3 regions of the Chryseobacterium sp. GW823-FHT05E08 genome follow, and region 2 is predicted to be linked to each of the others. Evidence: riboswitches for the same ligand, from Rfam matches in the RefSeq annotation. Region 2 holds a riboswitch; each other region holds the start of a gene.

Region 1 (6,688 bases), 730 kb from region 2:
GGATAATGCTTTATATAATTGTTCTGAATTTTTCATTTTATTTATTTTTCATTGGTGAATTAATCCGTTGATTGATATTTTTCCACAGGTTTCACCTATGGCTATTGTTGTTGAACCCTTCGGGTTCTTTTGCAGCCCGACTTGAGCGGAAATCCTTTTTTATCAGGCAAAAGCGATGGAAAAAAAGATTGGGAGCGGAAGGGGGATACAGCTGCCCAAATAATTAATCCAATGCCTGTTTCAGATCTGCGATGATATCGTCTACATTTTCCAAACCTACTGAACAACGAACTAAGCCGGCTGTAATTCCTACTTCATTTCTTTCTTCATCTGATAATTTCGAGTGCGTGGTAGAAGCCGGATGCGTAACAATTGTTCTGGTATCACCCAGGTTTGCAGAAAGAGAACACATTTTTATTTTATCTAAAAAGTTTCTTCCGCCTTCAATTCCGCCTTTGATCTCGAATGCGACGATATTCCCACCCAACTTCATTTGTTTTTTTGCCACTTCATAACTTGGATGCGATGGCAGGAAAGGATATTTTGTCAATTCTACATTCGGATGGTTTTCTAAAAACTCGGCCACTTTTAAAGCATTTTCACAATGTTTCTCAACACGGATTGCCAACGTTTCTAAACTCTTTGACAAAACCCAAGCGTTGAAAGGTGACATTGCAGGCCCCGTATTTCTTGCAAAAAGATAAATCTCACGAATCAAATCTTCTCTACCAACAGCTACTCCTCCTAAAACACGACCTTGTCCGTCAATTAATTTTGTTGCTGAATGAACAACAACATCTGCACCATATTTAATCGGCTGTTGAAGATAAGGTGTTGCAAAACAATTATCTACAATAAAAATAAGGTTATGTTTTTTCGCTATTTTTCCAAAAAACTCTAAATCTAATACTTCAATTGCAGGATTTGTAGGGGTCTCAAGATATAAGATCTTGGTATTTGGTTGAATATATTTTTCTACATTTTCGGCATCTTCAGCTTTGAAATAGGTTGTTTCGATATTCCATTTCGGGAAATATTTTGTGAACAACGTGTGAGTAGATCCGAAAACCGACTGACAGCTTACAATATGATCTCCAGCATTTAACAAAGTTGCAAACGTTGAATAGATCGCTGCCATCCCTGTTGCGAAAGCATACCCTGCTTCTGCGCCTTCCATTTTCACAATTTTATCTGTGAATTCCGTTACATTAGGATTTGAAAATCGGCTGTATAAATTCTTTGGTTTTTCTTCTGCAAAACTCGCTCTCATATCTTCTGCATCCTGAAAAATAAAGCTTGATGTAAGATATAATGGCGTTGAATGCTCGTCAAACTGGGTTCTTTCAGTTTGCGTTCTTATTGCGAAGGTTTCAAAATTTTCGTTTTCCATTTCTATATTTTCCGTAGGTTTTATTTACGGTTGTTTGTTATTATTTCGTTACATAGGTTTCACCTACGGCTATTAATGTTGAACTCTTTGGGTTCGCTGATTATTTCGTTCCATAGGTTTCACCTACGGCTATTGATATTGAACCCTTCGGGTTCACTGATTATTTAGTTTCACTTACTCTTAAAATATCTCCGAAAACTCCTCTTGCAGTAACCTGAGCTCCGGCTCCGGCTCCCATAATTACGATTGGGTTTTCACCATAACTTTCTGTATAAATTTCAAAGATTGAATCTGAACCTTTTAATTGTCCTAATGCGGAAGTTGCAGGAACAGAAATTAATTTTACATCCAATTCACCTTTGTCTTTTTGTAAATCACCATGCAAATCTCCAACATATCTCAATACGTGACCAGGTTCTTGGTTTTCTTTGATTTTTTGATATTCTTCATCCAATTCATCCAATTTGGATAGAAATTCCGGTTTTGAAACGGAAAGTAAATTTTCAGGTACCAAATTTTGAACATTGATGTCATCGAATTCATTAATTAAGTCAAGTTCTCTCGCCAAAATCAATAATTTTCTCGCAACATCGTTTCCTGACAAATCTTCTCTTGGATCCGGTTCTGTAAATCCTTTTTCTAGGGCTTCATTGATGATTGTTGAAAATTTATCATTTCTTAAAGAAAAATTGTTGAAAACATAACTCAATGTTCCAGAGAACACTCCTTTAATTCTAGTAATATTTTCTCCTGAAAGGTGTAAAAGTTTTATGGTATCAATTAACGGCAAACCTGCACCAACATTGGTTTCGTATAAATAACGTCTGTTATTTTTGTTCAACGTATATCTTAGTTTACGATATTCTTCGATCGGAAGTGTATTGAAAATTTTATTGGAAGAAACCAAGTCAAATCCATTTTCTGCCAATGCATGATAGTTATGAACAAAATCTTTGCTTGCCGTGTTATCAACAACGATCAGGTTTTCTAACTGATTTTCTTTTGAGAATTTAATTAATTCCTGAACATCTGATGGGCTTTCTGCAGCTAAAACCTCATCGCTCCAATTACTATCAAAACCTGTTTTATTGAAGGCAATTTTTCTTGAATTTGCAACCGCTACCACTTTAAGATCAATCTTTTTACGTCTTCTGATTTCTTCTGACGACTGTAAAACCTGCTCTATCAAAGTCTTACCAACGTTTCCGTGACCGATAATTGCTAAATGAACCGTTTTTGGTTTTTTAGAGGTCTCAGATTCGATGATATTTTTTGCTTTTTCGTCTTGCGAAGACGTTACCACGATATTGATACGCTTTTCGCTTCCTACTTGATTTAAAAGCAATGGAAAAACGTTGTTTCTAGCTAATTCAGCCAACACTTTATTTAAATCTTCTGCAACAAAACCTATTACAGAAACATTATTTATACTGTAAATCTGGGAAACTTTTCCCGATTTTCTTTCTGCTTCAAACTCGTCAATCAGACAATTTACCGCTTTTTCGGAATCAGCTTCCTGAACCAAAATTGATAATCCGTTTTCAATTGCCTGTTGAGAAATTACCCCAACACTTATTCTCGCTAAAGTAAGCGCTTTAAAAATTCGTCCGTCAATCCCGATTTCACCTAAGAAATCCTCCCCTTCAAATTTGATGATTGATCTGTTTTTTAAAAATTTTATTTCGTTAGCATTTTTCATCGTCTATAAAATATTTTTAATGATGTTATTTAATTGTTCGTATTCCATTAAGAAGGCATCGTGCCCATGAATTGATTTGATCTCGTGATAGAAAACATTTTCCTTTTTTTCTTTAAGCTTTTCAAAGCACATTCGGATCTCGGAAGCAGGAAAGAATAAGTCTGTATCAACGGAGATCATGTGCATTCGCGCCTCGATTTTTTCCAGTTGAGCTTCTTCTGCGTTAATGTTCATTAATAAATGGTTCATCAGTTTATATGATTCTAAACTAAACCTTTCGTTTAATGAATTTCCGTGATAAACAAGCCAATCTTCCGATTCTAAAAGCTGTTTTTCCGGATTGTATTTGTTTTGAAATCTATCGTTTAAAGATTGTGGTGTTCTATAACACAACATCGCATGAATTCTGGCTTTTTGCAGTGGTTTATCATTTCCATTTAATAAAAATTTCTGAACCAGACATTGTGCATGAAGCCAATCATGAGTTTTGTAATCGCAGGCAATAGGAATGAAAATTTCGGCAAGCTGTGGGTTTTTCACCAACATTTCCCAGCCAATTCCTCCTCCTAAAGAACCTCCAATAATGGCGTACAAGTTTTTTATATTAAGCTTTTCAAGGCCTTTTAAAAAGATATTGGCAATATCTGAAGGCGTGAAATCTTCATATTCATCAATTAAAAAATTATCATAGCCGTTTCCGGGAATATTGAAACACAGAACTGTGTATTTATTTGTATCAATAACCTGATTTTCACCAATCAGCTTTTTCCACCACCCCTTTTCTCCTGAAACATCTGAATTTCCGGTTAAGGCATGATTAACTAAAATGATAGGTGCTGAAAACAGGTCTTTCCCGAAAAGCTGGTAGCTCAACGGGATATTGTATTCCTTATTGGAATTTGTCTGATACGAAAGATTAATATAGTTTAGTTCTGTTTTCAATTCTATTATACTTTTTGATAATACAATTTGAAAATGCCATTAGAAATGGCTGAAAGAACTTCAGTAAGTTATCTGTCCAAAATTATATTTGGTAGAACGTAGCACCTTCTTCGCTTGCGCAAAGGGTTGCTAAGGTTTCACAGGGTCTATCCCTCAACCTTTCTTGATAACATTTTCAATATGTGAATGATCGAATGCTGCAAAGATAAAACATTTATTTTAAAAATTTATAAAAATTTAATTTAATCTCGAAAAGCCTTTAAACAAAAGAGCTTCAGGGATATGTTACGTTTTATTCAGATTCCAAATGTTGGAATTATTTTTCAAAAAACTTACCTTCGTAATGAAAAGTGATGAAATATGAGTGTTGAAAAACAAAGACTACAAGATAAAGACTGGAAAAAATGGGGACCGTATGTAAGCAACCGACAATGGGGAAATGTGCGTGAAGACTACAGTCCGGACGGTAATGCGTGGGGATCTACAAGTCATGATAAAGCGGAAAGTTATGCTTACAGGTGGGCAGAAGAAGGCATCGCCGGAATCTCGGATCCGAAGCAGCTTTTATGTTTTGCCCTTTCTTTCTGGAACAAAAAAGATAAAATGGTAAAAGAGCGATTTTTCGGGTTGAGCAATCATCAGGGAAATCATGGCGAAGACCTCAAAGAACTCTTTTATTACTTAGATAACACACCTACTCATAGCTATATGAAGATGGTGTACAAATATCCTATTAACGAATTTCCGTACGACCAAATTATTGCCGAGAACGGAAGACGAAGCAAAAAAGAACCCGAATACGAGCTTTTTGATACTGGAATTTTCAACAATGACGAGTACTTCGATATTTTCATTGAATATTGTAAAGCTGAGCATAATGATATTTTAGTAAGAGTAACAGTTGCCAACAGAAGTCAGAAAGAGGCTCCTATATTGGTTGCTCCGACCGTATGGTTCAGAAATAACTGGAAATGGGGATACAACGTTTACAAAGGTCAGCTGAATGCTTCTTCGGAAAACTGTATCGATATTAATCACGACAGTATTTCCATTAAAAAATTCTATTCGAGAAAGAATAATTCCAACAGTGTTTTCTGTGAAAATGAGACGAATGCTCCCAAATTATACGGAACGCTTTATTCAGGAAATACCTATTTTAAAGACGGAATTAATGATCACATCATCTACGGAAGCAACACTGTAAATCCTGAAAAACAGGGAACAAAAGCTTCTTTTTTAATTGATGAAATGATTGGAGTGGGAGAATCAAAAACGTTTGATTTCAGACTTTCTCCGAATGAAACAGATGAACCATTTAATCACTTTGATGAAATTTTTAATGCAAGAATTTCTGAAGCTGATGAATATTATAACGAAATTCAACATGATGTAAGCAGTGAGGACGAAAAAAATGTGCAAAGACAAGCCTTCGCAGGGTTACTTTGGAACAAACAGTTTTATCATTACAATGTTGGAAAATGGTTAAAAGGTGATCCCAATTTTGAAGCTCCGAGAGATTTCAACAATTATGTAAGAAATACGGAGTGGAATCACATGCACAACAAAGACATCATTTCGATGCCCGACAAGTGGGAATATCCCTGGTATGCAACTTGGGATCTGGCTTTCCACTGTGTCCCTTTTGCTATAATTGATGCCGAATTTGCCAAAAACCAACTTCTTTTATTAACCAAAGAATGGTACATGCATCCCAACGGGCAACTTCCGGCTTATGAATGGAATTTGAGTGATGTAAATCCGCCTGTTCATGCATGGTCTTGTTTCCGAGTTTTTAAAATCGATGAAAAAACAAATGGAAAACCGGATCTTTTATTTTTAGAAAAAGTTTTTCAAAAACTGCTTCTTAATTTCACCTGGTGGGTGAATAGAAAAGATAAAAGCGGGAATAATATTTTCGGTGGAGGTTTCTTAGGTCTTGATAACATTGGTGCTTTTGACCGGAATATGGAGTTGAAGGACGGTCAACACCTCGAACAAGCAGACGGAACAAGCTGGATGGCGATGTACGCTCTGAATATGATGAGAATGGCAATGGAGCTGGCTCAATATTATCAGGTTTATGAAGATATGGCCATCAAATTCTTTGAACATTATCTTTATATCGCTGAAGCCATGGAAAACATGGGAGATGGCAAAGAAGGCTTGTGGAACGAAGAAGACGGGTTTTTCTATGATGTTTTACAGCTAGGAAACGGCGAAAGTGTTTCTTTACGCTTGAGAAGTATTGTTGGATTAATTCCATTGTTTGCGGTAGAAGTTATTGATCATCATTTGCTTGATAAAATGCCAAATTTCACCACAAGAATGGAATGGATTTTAAAAAACAAACCTGAACTAACGAAATTGGTTTCTCATTGGGAAGAGGAAGGACACGGGAGAAAACACTTGATGAGTATTCTCCGTAAAAACAGACTCTCAAAAGTATTGACAAGAATGCTTGACGAAAAGGAATTTTTGAGTTCTTACGGAATCCGTGCAATGTCTAAAGTTTATGAAGAAAATCCGTTTGTATTCTCTGTTCATGGAAGAGAAAATATGGTTTATTATACTCCCGCAGAAAGTGACAGCAGAATGTTTGGAGGAAATAGCAATTGGAGAGGTCCGATTTGGTTTCCCATCAACTTTTTGATTGTTGA
Region 2 (6,688 bases):
CCTTTTATTCTTTCCGGATAAAGTACAGCCATCACGTCCGCAGTTCTCGCCCCCCAGTCAAATCCGCCAATAATCGCTTTGTCGATTTTTAAAGCATCCATTAAAGCAATAATATCATTCGCAACCGCTGTTTGTTGCCCATTTCTCATGGTTTTATCAGAAAGAAAACGAGTTGTCCCGAAACCTCTTAAATAGGGAGTAATTACTCTGTAACCTTTCGCTGTTAATAAAGGAACAACTTCTTCATAGCTATGAATGTCATATGGCCATCCGTGAAGCAAAATTACTGGAGTTCCATTGGGTGAGCCAGCTTCTGTATAACCAATATTCAGGACACCTGCGTTGATTTGCTTTAAAGTTCCCAGAGAACTTTTCGTTTCCTGTGCATTTAACCCTATAGTAAACAGTAAAATAAGGATAGCGCTGATCAAATATTTTTTAATGAAATAATGATGCTTAGGTATTGAAATGTGGAACATATTATTTAAATTTTTAATTAACATTGATTTGATTTTCTGTTATTTACGGAATGATTTAAAAGCAGCTCTCATTTCCTCAGAGAAAAGTTGAGGTTCTTCCCATGCTGCAAAATGACCACCTTTTTTCACCTCATTGAAGTAAATAAGATTTTTATAACTGCGCTCTGTCCAGCTTTTCGGAGCCTGATAAATCTCTCCCGGAAAAACGGTTACCGCAACAGGAATTTTAATTTCGGATGTTTTTTGCTCTACAACATTGAAATTATTGGTATTGTTTTCCCAATACAACTGCGCAGAAGAAGTAGCTGTATTGGTTAGCCAGTACAATGTAATATCATCCAACATTTCATCTTTGGTAAGAGATTTTTCGGCATTTCCTCCACTGTACGTCCATTCATTGAATTTATCTAAGAAAAAAGAAGCCAGTGCGGTTGGAGAATCTGTGAGTCCATAGCCAAGAGTTTGCGGACGGGTAACCATCATTCCTGCATAACCGCCGCCTTTTGTATACAATTTATTTAATGAAATAAAAGCTGCTTTTTCTTTATCTGATAATCCTGAGGGAGCAGAACCGCCTTCTTTTAAAATATTAGCAATTTCTGCCGGTACGGTTGCGGGCATATTCACATGTATTGCTAGCAGACCTTTTGGAGCCTGACGAGCCATCGCATCTGCAATCACAGAACCCCAATCTCCTCCTTGTGAAACATAATTTTTGTATCCGAGACGCTTCATCAAAATATCCCATGCATTTCCGATTTTTTCCGGTCCCCATCCTGTAGATTTTGGTTTTTCTGAAAATCCATAACCGGGCATTGACGGGATAACAAGATCAAAAGCATCTTCTGCTTTTCCGCCATAAGCGGTGGGATCTGTAAGTGGACCGACTATTTTTAAAAGTTCAAATACAGAACCCGGCCATCCGTGAGTGATAATTAAAGGAAGTGCATTTTTATGCTTTGATTTAATATGAACAAATTGAATATCAAGTCCGTCAATATTAGTTACAAATTGTGGAAGAGCGTTTAGTTTTGCTTCGGCTTTACGCCAGTCGTAGTCTGTTCCCCAATAATTAGCTAAATTTTTGATCTGATCTAATTTTACACCCTGAGACTGATCGATTACCGTTTCTTTATTCGGCCATCTCGTTGTATTGATACGTTGACGAAGTTCACTAAGAGCATTGTCTGAAACATGAATATGAAAAGGACGAATTTCCTCCGAATTTTTATTATTTCCTGTTGCAATCTGTTGTGCAAAACCTGATGTTGAAATAAATAGAAAAGCTGTTGCAGCTATTGTCTGAAAATTTCTTTTATGAGTCTGATTTATTTTCATTGCTATAATTGTTTTAAATTAAAATTATTTTGATTTCTTTAAAATTTCTGGAGCAAAAGTAAAGCGCAGATTTACTCAAAACTATGGCAAAGAATATGAACTGGACAAAGTCAGTTGTGAATTAGACAATCATTCAACTTAAAAAATATCGGATGCATAAAATACTCGTCAATGCATAATGTTTAAATCGTTAAAATGCATGTTTTTGGATCAAAATATAAATAATTCTCAAAAATTAAATTACATTCGTATCGTACTAACTAAAAAAAACAAACTTTTATGAGGAAATTTTATTCGAGTGTATTGTTGTTTATAACCGTCCTTATTTTTGGGCAGATAAGCTATACAGTTACACCAAATCCGTTCAATGAGACGGATCAGATTACATTAACGGTACCCGGAAGTCAGATCGATGAATCTGCATGGGGAGTTGCCAATAATGCTGTTTATATGTGGACGTGGTCTTTAGATACGAATTACAGTAATAGTCAGGATTGCCCTACCAATGGGAGTTGGGGAGATTCTAATGACTTAAATAAATTAAGCTATAATTCAACAGCAGATACGTATTCTATAACTTTTACTCCGACATCATTTTATAACAGAACAGGAATCGGAAGATTCGGGTTTTTGCTGAAAGATAAGACGGGAAGTCACCAGACGGTAGATAGTTTTGTAAATGTTGGTGTTTTAAATTTAAACTTAACCAATCCTTTAGCGAACAGTTTGACATCGGTTCCGGTGGGAAATTCTATTAATGTGACGGCTACAACCAATGTTAATTCAACATTTCAGTTGAAAGCCAATGGAACTGTTGTAAATTCTACTTCAACGCCTTCTACTTCATATTCTTACAGTTATACCGTAACTGCAGATGCAAATATGGAATTAATTGCAACAGATGCCAATTCAAACACAAAAAATGCAACGTTCATTTTTCAAACACCGAGAAATGTTGTTTCTGAAGCAATTCCGACATGGATAAAACAAGGAATCAACTATCATCCGACAGATAATACCAGAGTTGGACTTGCTTTGTATGCTCCGTTTAAAAATTTCGTTCATGTGATCGGAAGTTTCAATAACTGGGCTGTGAATGATGCTTATTTAATGAAAAGAGATACCACAAATCCTGATCTTTATTGGATCGAATTAACGGGTATCACGCCTTCTCAACTATATACTTTCCAATACAGAACCAACGATCTTAGAAAAGTAGCAGATCCTTTTTCTCCACAAATATTGTCTTCTTATGATGATCAGTGGATCTCGGCTACAACTTACCCGAATTTACCTCTGTTTCCTGCAGGACAGGGCTTTGAGGTTTCTATGTTTAAAACAGGACAGACTCCTTACAACTGGCAGACTACAAGTTACCAGAGACCCAACAAAGAGGATCTTGTTGTTTATGAATTGTTATTGAGAGACTTTACACAGGAAAAAAACTGGCAGTCATTAATCAATAAAATTACTTATCTAAAAAATTTAAAGATCAATGCGATTGAATTGATGCCAATTATGGAGTTTGAGGGCAATCTTTCTTGGGGATACAATACGTCATTCCATTATGCATTAGATAAAGCGTACGGAACACCGGAAAAATTCAAAGAATTTGTTGATTTGTGCCATTACAACGGGATTGCTGTGATTTTGGATGTAGCTTTAAATCATGCAACAGGACGTTCTCCGTTGGTAAGACTTTGGAATATTGATCCTGATGGAGACGGTTACGGTGATGTAGCTCCAAATAACCCATATTTTAATACAGTTCCGAAACATTCGTACAATGTTTTCAATGATTTTAACCATACAAGTCCGTCAACTAAATATTACGTTGAAAGAACGCTTCAACAATGGTTAACAGAATATCATATCGATGGTTTCCGTTGGGATCTTACAAAAGGTTTCACGCAAAGCTGTTCTGAAAATGATGAAACCTGTACCAATGCTTATCAGCAGGACAGGGTAGACATCATGAAATATTATGCTGATAAACAGTGGGCAATTGATCCAAATTCTTATATGATTTTCGAACATTTAGGAACTGATGCAGAAGAACAGCAATGGGCAAATTACAGAGTTGCAGAAGGAAAGGGTGTAATGCTTTGGAATAATCAAAATGGCGCGTACAATCAAAATACGATGGGCTACAAAGAAAACAGCAACTTTGACAGAATGAATCACACGCTTCATGGTTTCACCAATATGCACGCAGTTGGGTATGGAGAAAGCCATGATGAAGAAAGATTAATGTTTAAAAATATTTCTTACGGAGCTGTAAACGGAGCGTACGATGTTAAAAATCTAAACACAGCGTTGAATAGAATGAAAACTTTCGGAGCAACATTCTTCACAATTCCCGGCCCGAAAATGATCTGGCAATTTGGTGAATTGGGTTATGAATTCAGCATCAACAGATGTGGAGACGGATCTATCAACAATGGTTGCCGAACAGATGAGAAGCCAATTGCTTTTTCTTTAGGATATGACACTAATGCGAACAGAAAGGCAGTTTATGATACTTGGGCTCAGATCATTAATCTTAGAAGTTTGTATCCGGTATTTAAATCAAAAACATATTCTGTAGAATCAAATAATCTTACCAATGATCCTAATGGATTAATTACCAGAATTTACGTGTACGATAATACGGCAAGTACTGTTCAGAATGTTGTCGTTATAGCCAATTACGATACCTCTGCAAAAGATGTTGTGCCTTACTTCCCGTACGCAGGACAGTGGAAAAATTTACTGGATAACACAGTATCAGTAGTTTCTTCTACAACGGCTCCAATTAATCTTCAGCCGGGAGAATTTAGAATTTTCGGAAACTACACAGGAACTTTATCTACAATTGATGCTAACGCTGAAAATAAATTATCACTTCAAATTGCGGACAATCCTGTTAAAAACGGTTTAGCGAAATTAATTTATCATAAAGCCAAAAACGGCGAAATTATAATTTATGACATGAGCGGTAAAAAAATGGATTCCATTAAGCTTAAAAATGAGTCAGGAACTTATGAATTAAAAGCTAATTATCCTGCCGGAACCTATCTGGTTCATTTAAAATCTGAAACCGGAGTTGCTATCCAGAAGATGATTATTAAATAAGACAAACATAATGTATAATTAAACAAAGAGAGGTAATGAAAATTGCCTCTCTTTTTCATTTACACTAAAATTCACTTTTGACCCTTCACCTTTAAAAATTCACAATTTTTGCCAATTAAAATTATTAGTCTACCTTTGCAGTAGATTTATCAAGAAAGGTGGAGGGATTTGGCCCTGTGAAACCTTAGCAACCGGCACGTTTTCAATGTGTAAAGGTGCTAATTCCAACCCGATTGGGGGAAGATAAGTGAAGTCAATATTCTCAATATTCATTCCATTTCTTGACAATCTTTGTTGGCGGATTTTTGTCCGTCCGGGTTTATTATTAATTTTGCAAAAAACAAAAGATGAAGAAACTAAGCATATCTGTATTATTGCTTGGAGCGGTTTTCGTATCGGCTCAGGAACTTGAAAAAGAAAAACAAATCGAAGACGTAATAATCGTCGGAAACCGAAATGCTAAAAGAACAAAATTGGAAACACCTGTTCCGGTAGATGTTATCAATATTGAAAAAATACAAAAATCTGCACCTCAAACAACGGTTCAGGATCTATTAAATTATGTAATTCCCTCTTTTAATGCGGTGAGACAGTCTGCTTCTGATGGAACAGAACATATTGATCCTATGACATTAAGAGGAATGGGACCCGATCAGGTTCTAGTTTTAGTGAATGGAAAAAGAAGACACACAACATCATTAGTTAACTATCAAAATACAGTCGGAAACGGCTCTGTTGGGACAGATTTAAGCACAATTCCTGTGATTGCGATCGACAGAATTGAGGTTTTAAGAGACGGAGCAGCAGCACAATATGGTTCTGATGCCATTGCAGGCGTTATTAATATTATTCTTAAAAAAGATATAGGTGCTTCTGCAAGTTTAAACTACGGATTATCAGGTAGAAATGATGGTGAAACCTATCAGGGAGCAGTCAATTACGGAACTTCTTTAGGAAAAGATAAAAGTTATATCAATTTGTCGTTACAGCTAAGTCAAAGAGGAAAAACGACGAGAACACAGAATCATAAATTAGATATTTTTGGAGATAATTTTGCATATGAATTTGCTCCAAACCCAATTATTGCAGAACAAAATGATGATGCGGAGATTAGTAAAAGAGGCTTAACCAGAGATGATTTCAATTTCCAAATCGGTGATGCTCAAATAAAACAGGCTCAGTTATTTTTCAATGCAGAATATCCTTTTAATGACCATTTTAAACTCTATACTTTTGGAGGATTCAGTTTAAAAGAAGGTGAAGGTTTTGGTTTTAGAAGACTTCCGAGCGAAACTTCAAATATTGTTTCTTCAATTTATCCGAATGGTTTTCAGGCTAATCTGAAATCTCAGGTGTACGATCTTTCTTATGCTGTAGGAACGAAATACAATGTAAACGATTGGCTTTTTGATCTGAGTAATACTTTCGGAAGCAATACATTCAATTATAATGTTAACAACACTAATAATGCTTCTTTAGGTGCGAAATCTCCGACAAGTTTTTATGCAGGAGCGCATAGCTTTCTCCAAAATACCATTAACCTTGATGTTTCTAAGAACTTAAACAATTTCAATGTTGCTTTCGGAGGAGAATTCAGGTTTGAGCAATATCAAATCAAGGCCGGAGATGAGGCATCTTACGCAACCTATGATATTAATGGAAATATTGCAACGCCGGGATCTACAGTAGTTGGAAATGGTGGATCACAGTCTTTTATGGGCTTTTCTCCTGATAATGCATTGAAAAAATCAAGACAT
Region 3 (6,688 bases), 590 kb from region 2:
AATTTTGATCCTTCTTTTAAAAATGAGCTTATTTTTATTCACCTAAATCAGAAGCAAGATAGTCGCGAGGGAATCAATTTTTACAAGTCAAAAATTAAGTCTCAAAAACTAGTCGATGAATTTTCGAATCTTACAAGAAATATTTTACTATGTAACGAATTGGAAAATTTTTCCGAACTAATGTTAGTTCATGAGCAAAAAATATCAGATTTTCTTGAAATTCCCACAGTTAAACAAAAGTTTTTCGCCGATTGCCCTTCATTTGTGAAAAGTTTGGGTGCTTGGGGTGGAGATTTTGTCATGAGTGCCAAATTTGATGGCTTTAAGGACTATTTTTGGGGAAAAGGTTTTACTACTGTTTTTGAATGGTCTGATATAATTAATTTGTAATCAGCGTTTTACAAAGTCCTATTTTTATTTGCCAATCTGACTTATATCATTATATTTAAACCACCTTTAACAATTAATTAATATTAATTTTGTTGAACCCAAAAAAGAAATAGAAAATATAAGTAAAATGAAACACGCTAAAATCATCCAAGATTTAGAAAAATTAGGGATTAAAGGAGACTATGAAATTCAATATAATCCTTCTTATGAAGAGTTATATCAAGCTGAAATTTCTCCTGAAAACCAAGGCTTTGAGAAAGCAGAGCTTACAGAATCTGGTGCGGTATCAGTAAAAACAGGAATTTTCACAGGTCGTTCTCCTAAAGATAGATACATTGTACAGGATGATGTTACAAAAGACACGATTTTCTGGGATGGTAAAGTTAATTTACCAACTTCTTCAGAAATTTTCCAGTCTTGTAAGGAATTAGTGTTGAACCAGCTTTCAACTTCTAAGAAAATTTATGTTGTAGATGCTTTCTGTGGAACGAATGCGGATACAAGACTTAAAGTAAGATTTATTGTAGAGGTTGCTTGGCAGGCGCATTTCGTTACGAATATGTTCATCCGTCCTTCTCATTACGAGTTAGAAAACTTCGGTGAGCCTGATTTCACAGTAATCAACGGATCTAAAACAACAAACCCGAACTGGGAAGCTCAAGGATTAAATTCTGAAAACTTCGTAATGTTCAACCTTACTGAAAAACTTCAAATTATTGGAGGTACTTGGTACGGTGGAGAAATGAAAAAAGGAATGTTTGCCATGATGAACTATTACCTTCCATTGAAAGGGATGGCTTCTATGCACTGTTCTGCAAACGTAGGTGAAGAAGGAGATGTTGCTCTTTTCTTCGGACTTTCTGGAACTGGAAAAACTACTTTGTCTGCAGATCCAAAAAGATATTTGATCGGTGACGACGAACATGGTTGGGATAACAATGGTGTATTTAACTACGAAGGTGGTTGTTACGCAAAAGTAATCGATCTTTCTGAAGAAAAAGAACCGGATATTTTCAGAGCAATCAAAAGAGATGCACTTCTTGAAAACGTTGTCGTAAACAACGGAATTTCTGATTATACAGACGGATCAATCACAGAAAACACGAGAGTTTCTTATCCGATTTATCATATTAATAAAATTGTTTTGCCTTCAAAAGCAGGTCACGCAAGCAAGATTGTTTATCTTTCTGCTGATGCGTTCGGAGTATTGCCTCCGGTTTCTGTTTTGGATGAAAACCAAGCTCAATACCACTTCCTTTGCGGTTATACTTCAAAATTAGCCGGAACTGAAAGAGGAATTACTGAACCTGAACCATCTTTCTCACCAGCATTTGGTGAAGCGTTCTTAACATTACATCCAACAATGTATTCAAAAACATTGATCGGAAAAATGAAAGAACATGGTGCAAAAGCTTACTTGGTAAACACAGGTTGGAATGGTACCGGAAAGAGAATTTCACTAAAAGATACAAGAGCAATTATTGATGCAATCATTGATGGATCTATCGAGAATGCTCCAAAAACTAGAATTCCAATTATGAATTTGGAGATTCCTACTGAATTACCAAACGTTTCTGAAGGTATTTTAGATCCTAGAAATACATACAGCGAAGTTACTGAGTGGGAAGAAAAAGCAAAAGATCTTGCTGCAAAATATATCAAAAACTTTGATCAGTATTGTAATACAGAAGAAGGGAAAAAGCTTATCGCTTCCGGACCTCAATTACAACAACAGACAACAAACTAAAAATAAAAATCCTCATCATTGCGTTGAGGATTTTTTTATATAATAATCACAGATTTTCACAGATCAACACAGATGTTTGCGTTATAGAATCTGTGCAAATTTGTGAAAATCTGTGGTTAATAAAATTATTTCAAACTCAAAATAGCCAATCGATATCCATCCATCCCAAAACCAGATAAAACCGCATCAGTATTTGCAGCCGTCACAGATTTCTGACGAAATTCTTCTCTTTTGTAAATATTACTAATGTGAACTTCCACTTTCTGCTTCTGAATATTCTTTAAACAGTCCGCTATGGCATAAGAATAATGCGTAAAAGCTCCCGGATTGATTACCAAAGCTTCAAAATCATCTTCTTGAAGTCTGTTAATTAACTCACCTTCAATATTTGATTGATAATATTGTATTTCATGAGAAGGAAATTCAGATTGTAAATTTTCCAAATAATCTTCCATAGAAACTGTTCCGTAAATTTCTGGTTCTCTTGTGCCTAAAAGATTCAAATTAGGACCATTGATGATTAAAACTTTCATTCTATAAAATTAATTTTTTTTTTCTATTAAGACTTAATTTTTTCATTTTAAGTGAAAATACTCTTTTACATTATTTTTAATGATATTTCTCATATTTAAAAATTTAACATTTTTTATAACTGTCTATTTTAGTGTTTTTTAAGCTTAAATTAACTTTATTTTCATAAAATTATAATTGAAAATTTTAAAGTCTACTTGTTTTGTAGACTATTTGTTTTTAGCTTTGCATTCATATTTCGATCGGCTTATAAAGAAAGATGGAGGGAACTGACCCTATGAAATCTTAACAACCTGCTCTTGGCAAGGTGTTACATTCAGCCTTTAAAGGAACAATAAGCATTTGGTTAATCGTATTTATCGATGCCCTTTGCTGACTTTTCTGCAAAGGGTAAATTTTTAATATTTGATAAATAAAATTGATTATGATTAGCAAAGGTTTAATTAATTCTAAAATTTGGATTCCACCTGTTGCTGTATTTTTCTTAGGAATTATCAGTGTACACGGTCAGGAAACAAAAAAAGATACACTTCGTGAGAAAGAAATAGATGAAGTGGTAGTTGTAGCTTACGGAAAAGCTAAAAAAACAAGTTATACAGGTTCTGTAGCAACGATTTCAAGTGAAAAGATCAACAACAGACCTGTTACCAATATTACAAAAGCTTTGGAAGGACAAGTTCCAGGGCTTCAAGCGGTAAGTTCTTCGGGACAGCCGGGGTCAACAGCTTCGATCAGAATTCGTGGAATCGGTTCGGTAAGTGCTTCAAGTAATCCATTATTTGTCGTTGACGGAATTCCTTTTGATGGAAATATCAATTCCATCAGTCCAAACGATATTGAATCGATCAGTGTTTTAAAAGATGCAACAGCAAGTTCATTATACGGTTCAAGAGGAGCGAACGGAATTATTATCATCACAACAAAATCCGGTAAAAAAGGAGAGGCTCGAGTGAATTTCAATATCAGTCAGGGTTTTTCTAGCAGAGCAGTTAAAGATTATGAACAGGTATCAACCGATCAATATTACGAATTGTATTGGGAGGCGCTGAGAAATGGATATAAATCAAGTCAGGTTTCTTCTCAACAGGCAGCACAAATGGCAACCGATAATTTGGTGAATGCTTTGGGAATTAATCCTTACGGAGCAGGTTATCCAAACCCAGTCGGAACAGACGGAAAGCTTTTAACAGGCGCAACCGCGTTATGGAATGACAACTGGAAAGATATTTTGCAAAGAACAGCTTCCAGAAGTCAGGTCGACTTAGATTTCAGTGGAGGAAATGAAAAAAGCAATTATTTTTTCTCGTTAGGATATTTAGATGATAAAGGAATTGCGATAGAATCTGGTTTCAAAAAATACAGTACGAGATTAAAAATCAATTCTGAAGTCAAAAAATGGTTGAATGTTGGAGCCAATTTAGCCTACACAAACAGTCTTCAGGAAGCACCGCCATCATCAGATTCAAGAACGGATAACGTGATCAATGCAGCGAGAGTGATTCCGTCTTTCTATCCGTATTATGAAAGAAATGCAGATGGAAGTTATAAGCTGGATTCCAACGGAAATTATATTTACGACTTCGGAAAATACAGACCAACAAGTGCTTTGCAGAATGAAAATGCAGCCGCAACGCTGCCTTTAGATAAAAACGAAAACAGAGAAGATAACTTTTCAGGAAAAGGTTTTGCAGAATTTACTTTCTTGCCGGAGCTGAAATTCAGAACAAGTTTCTCTGTTGATTTAGTGAATTACAATGGTCATTATTACACCAATCCATTATTAGGAGAAGGTGCGGAAATTGGAGGTTCAGTGACGAAAACCAACTCGAGAACGCTTTCTTATACGACGAGTAATATTTTGACTTACGATAAAAAATTCGGACAGCATCACATTAATATTTTAGGTGGACAGGAATTTTATCATTATGAATATCAGACGATTTCAGGAAGCAGAAGTCAATTTTCACTTCCGTATTATTATGAACCGGATGCTGCTGCGTTGTTAGGTGGTTTTAGTGGAAGCAGTGATAAATTAGGATTATTGAGTTTCTTAGGAAAAGCAGAATATGATTATCAGAATAAATATTTCCTTTCAGGATCAGTAAGATCGGACGGGTCTTCAAGATTCTCTCCCGAAAACAGATGGGGTACATTCTGGTCAGTCGGTGGTTCATGGAAAGCATCCAACGAAACTTTTATTAAAGACTTAAATCTCTTCAACCAGTTAACGCTTCGTGCAAGTTACGGTGGACAAGGAAATGATAAATTAAGTACTTATTATGCTTACCAAAGCTTGTATACTTTTTACAATAATTTAGGTGAAGGAGGAACGGTTGCAAGTAAATTACCAACTCCCGATTTGAAATGGGAAACCAATCTTAACTTAAATGTAGGTTTGGAATTTGCGATTTTAAAAAACAGAATTAAAGGTAATGTAGAGTATTTCCAACGTCAAAGTAAGGATCTTTTATTTGGAATGCCTTTGGCACCGTCACTTGGTTTTACTGATTATCAGGCGAATATTGGGGAATTAAAAAATACAGGTTTTGAGTTTTCATTGTTCACAACACCCATTAAAACAAGCGATTTTGAATGGAATGTTGATGTGAATTTAAGTACTTTAAAAAATGAAATCACGAAACTTCCAAAAGGTTCAATTGTAAGCGGAACAAAACTGTTACAGGTGGGAGGATCAATTTACGATTTCTTCATTCCGGAATGGGTTGGGGTAGATCCTAACAACGGAAATCCACTTTGGAAAACAATTACAACCGATGCCAATGGAAATACCGTGGAAGGAACAACTTCCGAATATGCAAAAGCTACAAAAACATTGCAGGGTTCATCACTTCCGAAAGTGATGGGAGGTTTAACGACAAGTTTAGCGTATAAAAACTTTGATTTCTCAACATTGGTGACTTTCAGTATCGGAGGGAAAATTTTAGATACCGATTACACGATGTTAATGCATAACGGAAGTTCAGGAGGACGAGCTTGGAGCGCAGAAATGTTAAACCGATGGACACCCGAAAATACAAACACAGACGTTCCGATTTTAAGCACAACAACCAATAACTGGACTTCAACTTCATCAAGATTTTTATACTCAGGAACGTATGCGAGGATTAAAAATGTGAGTTTAGGCTATACGCTTCCATCAGATTATTTTGGAAAATTAGGGTTGAAAAAATTCAGAGTGTATGTTCAGGCAGAAAACCTTTTAACATTCTACAAACATAAAGGAATGGATCCGGAACAAACATTAGACGGAACAACCTATTACAGATATCCTGCGATGAGAACGATAACTTTCGGTTTACAGGCAACTCTTTAAACATTTAAAATTAAAACAATGAAAAATTTAAAATATCTATCTTTTGCTTTAATCACGTTATTTTCATTCATAAGTTGTGAAAATGATCTGGAAACAGCTCCGACCAATCAAGCCGATGAAGCGGAGGTTTTTAAAACGGCAGAAAGTGCAGAAACAGTAATTAATGGAACTTGGGCGAAATTCAATGATGACGGACCAACGTACGCCAATATCGGTTATTCAACGGTGCTGAGAACGAGTGATGCAATGGGAAGTGATGTTGCAGTTTTGACCAACAAATACGGTTTTCCCGGAGCGTATGCTTTCACAGATTTGGTGAATAATACAGGCAGCCGACCTCTTTATATCTGGAATTCTTTATATTCTGTGATCAATAATATGAACAATGTGATCGCCAAAATTGATGCCGCAGAAGGAAGTCAAGACAAGAAAAATCAAGTGAAAGGTCAGGCAAAAGCGTTGAGAGCATTTTGTTATTTTAACTTGGCGAGTTTTTATCAATTCAGTTATTTTAAAGATAAAAATGCATTGACGGCTCCAATTTATACAGAACCTACAACGACGAGCTCAGTCGGAAAGAAAAAAGCAAGTCTGGAAGAAATTTATACTTTAATTAAAAGTGATTTGACAGATGCCGACAATTTACTTCAAAATTATACAAGAAACAATAAAGATAAAATCGATAG

What was found. A riboswitch is a leader RNA that binds a small molecule or an ion and turns the genes downstream of it on or off. The one in region 2 is predicted to bind S-adenosylmethionine.
Region 1: it holds a riboswitch for S-adenosylmethionine, as region 2 does, so the genes downstream of both, AC1Q7L_RS10255 (alpha/beta fold hydrolase) here and AC1Q7L_RS06810 (TonB-dependent receptor plug domain-containing protein) in region 2, are expected to answer to the same signal.
Region 3: it holds a riboswitch for S-adenosylmethionine, as region 2 does, so the genes downstream of both, AC1Q7L_RS09550 (SusC/RagA family TonB-linked outer membrane protein) here and AC1Q7L_RS06810 (TonB-dependent receptor plug domain-containing protein) in region 2, are expected to answer to the same signal.

The regions. Positions count from the first base shown of each region.
Region 1 is NZ_JBXAHY010000002.1:929,384-936,071, reverse strand. It holds gene AC1Q7L_RS10270 (homocysteine S-methyltransferase family protein) at 1-36, opposite strand, end outside; gene AC1Q7L_RS10265 (O-succinylhomoserine sulfhydrylase) at 224-1,390, opposite strand; gene AC1Q7L_RS10260 (ACT domain-containing protein) at 1,551-3,089, opposite strand; gene AC1Q7L_RS10255 (alpha/beta fold hydrolase) at 3,093-4,031, opposite strand; SAM riboswitch class I at 4,097-4,204, opposite strand; gene AC1Q7L_RS10250 (MGH1-like glycoside hydrolase domain-containing protein) at 4,392-6,688, shown strand, end outside.
Region 2 is NZ_JBXAHY010000002.1:195,801-202,488, reverse strand. It holds gene AC1Q7L_RS06825 (alpha/beta fold hydrolase) at 1-479, opposite strand, end outside; gene AC1Q7L_RS06820 (epoxide hydrolase family protein) at 519-1,817, opposite strand; gene AC1Q7L_RS06815 (alpha-amylase family glycosyl hydrolase) at 2,097-4,931, shown strand; SAM riboswitch class I at 5,075-5,181, shown strand; gene AC1Q7L_RS06810 (TonB-dependent receptor plug domain-containing protein) at 5,279-6,688, shown strand, end outside.
Region 3 is NZ_JBXAHY010000002.1:785,851-792,538, forward strand. It holds gene AC1Q7L_RS09535 (GYDIA family GHMP kinase) at 1-390, shown strand, start outside; gene pckA (phosphoenolpyruvate carboxykinase (ATP)) at 518-2,137, shown strand; gene AC1Q7L_RS09545 (type II 3-dehydroquinate dehydratase) at 2,263-2,670, opposite strand; SAM riboswitch class I at 2,913-3,009, shown strand; gene AC1Q7L_RS09550 (SusC/RagA family TonB-linked outer membrane protein) at 3,093-6,002, shown strand; gene AC1Q7L_RS09555 (RagB/SusD family nutrient uptake outer membrane protein) at 6,021-6,688, shown strand, end outside.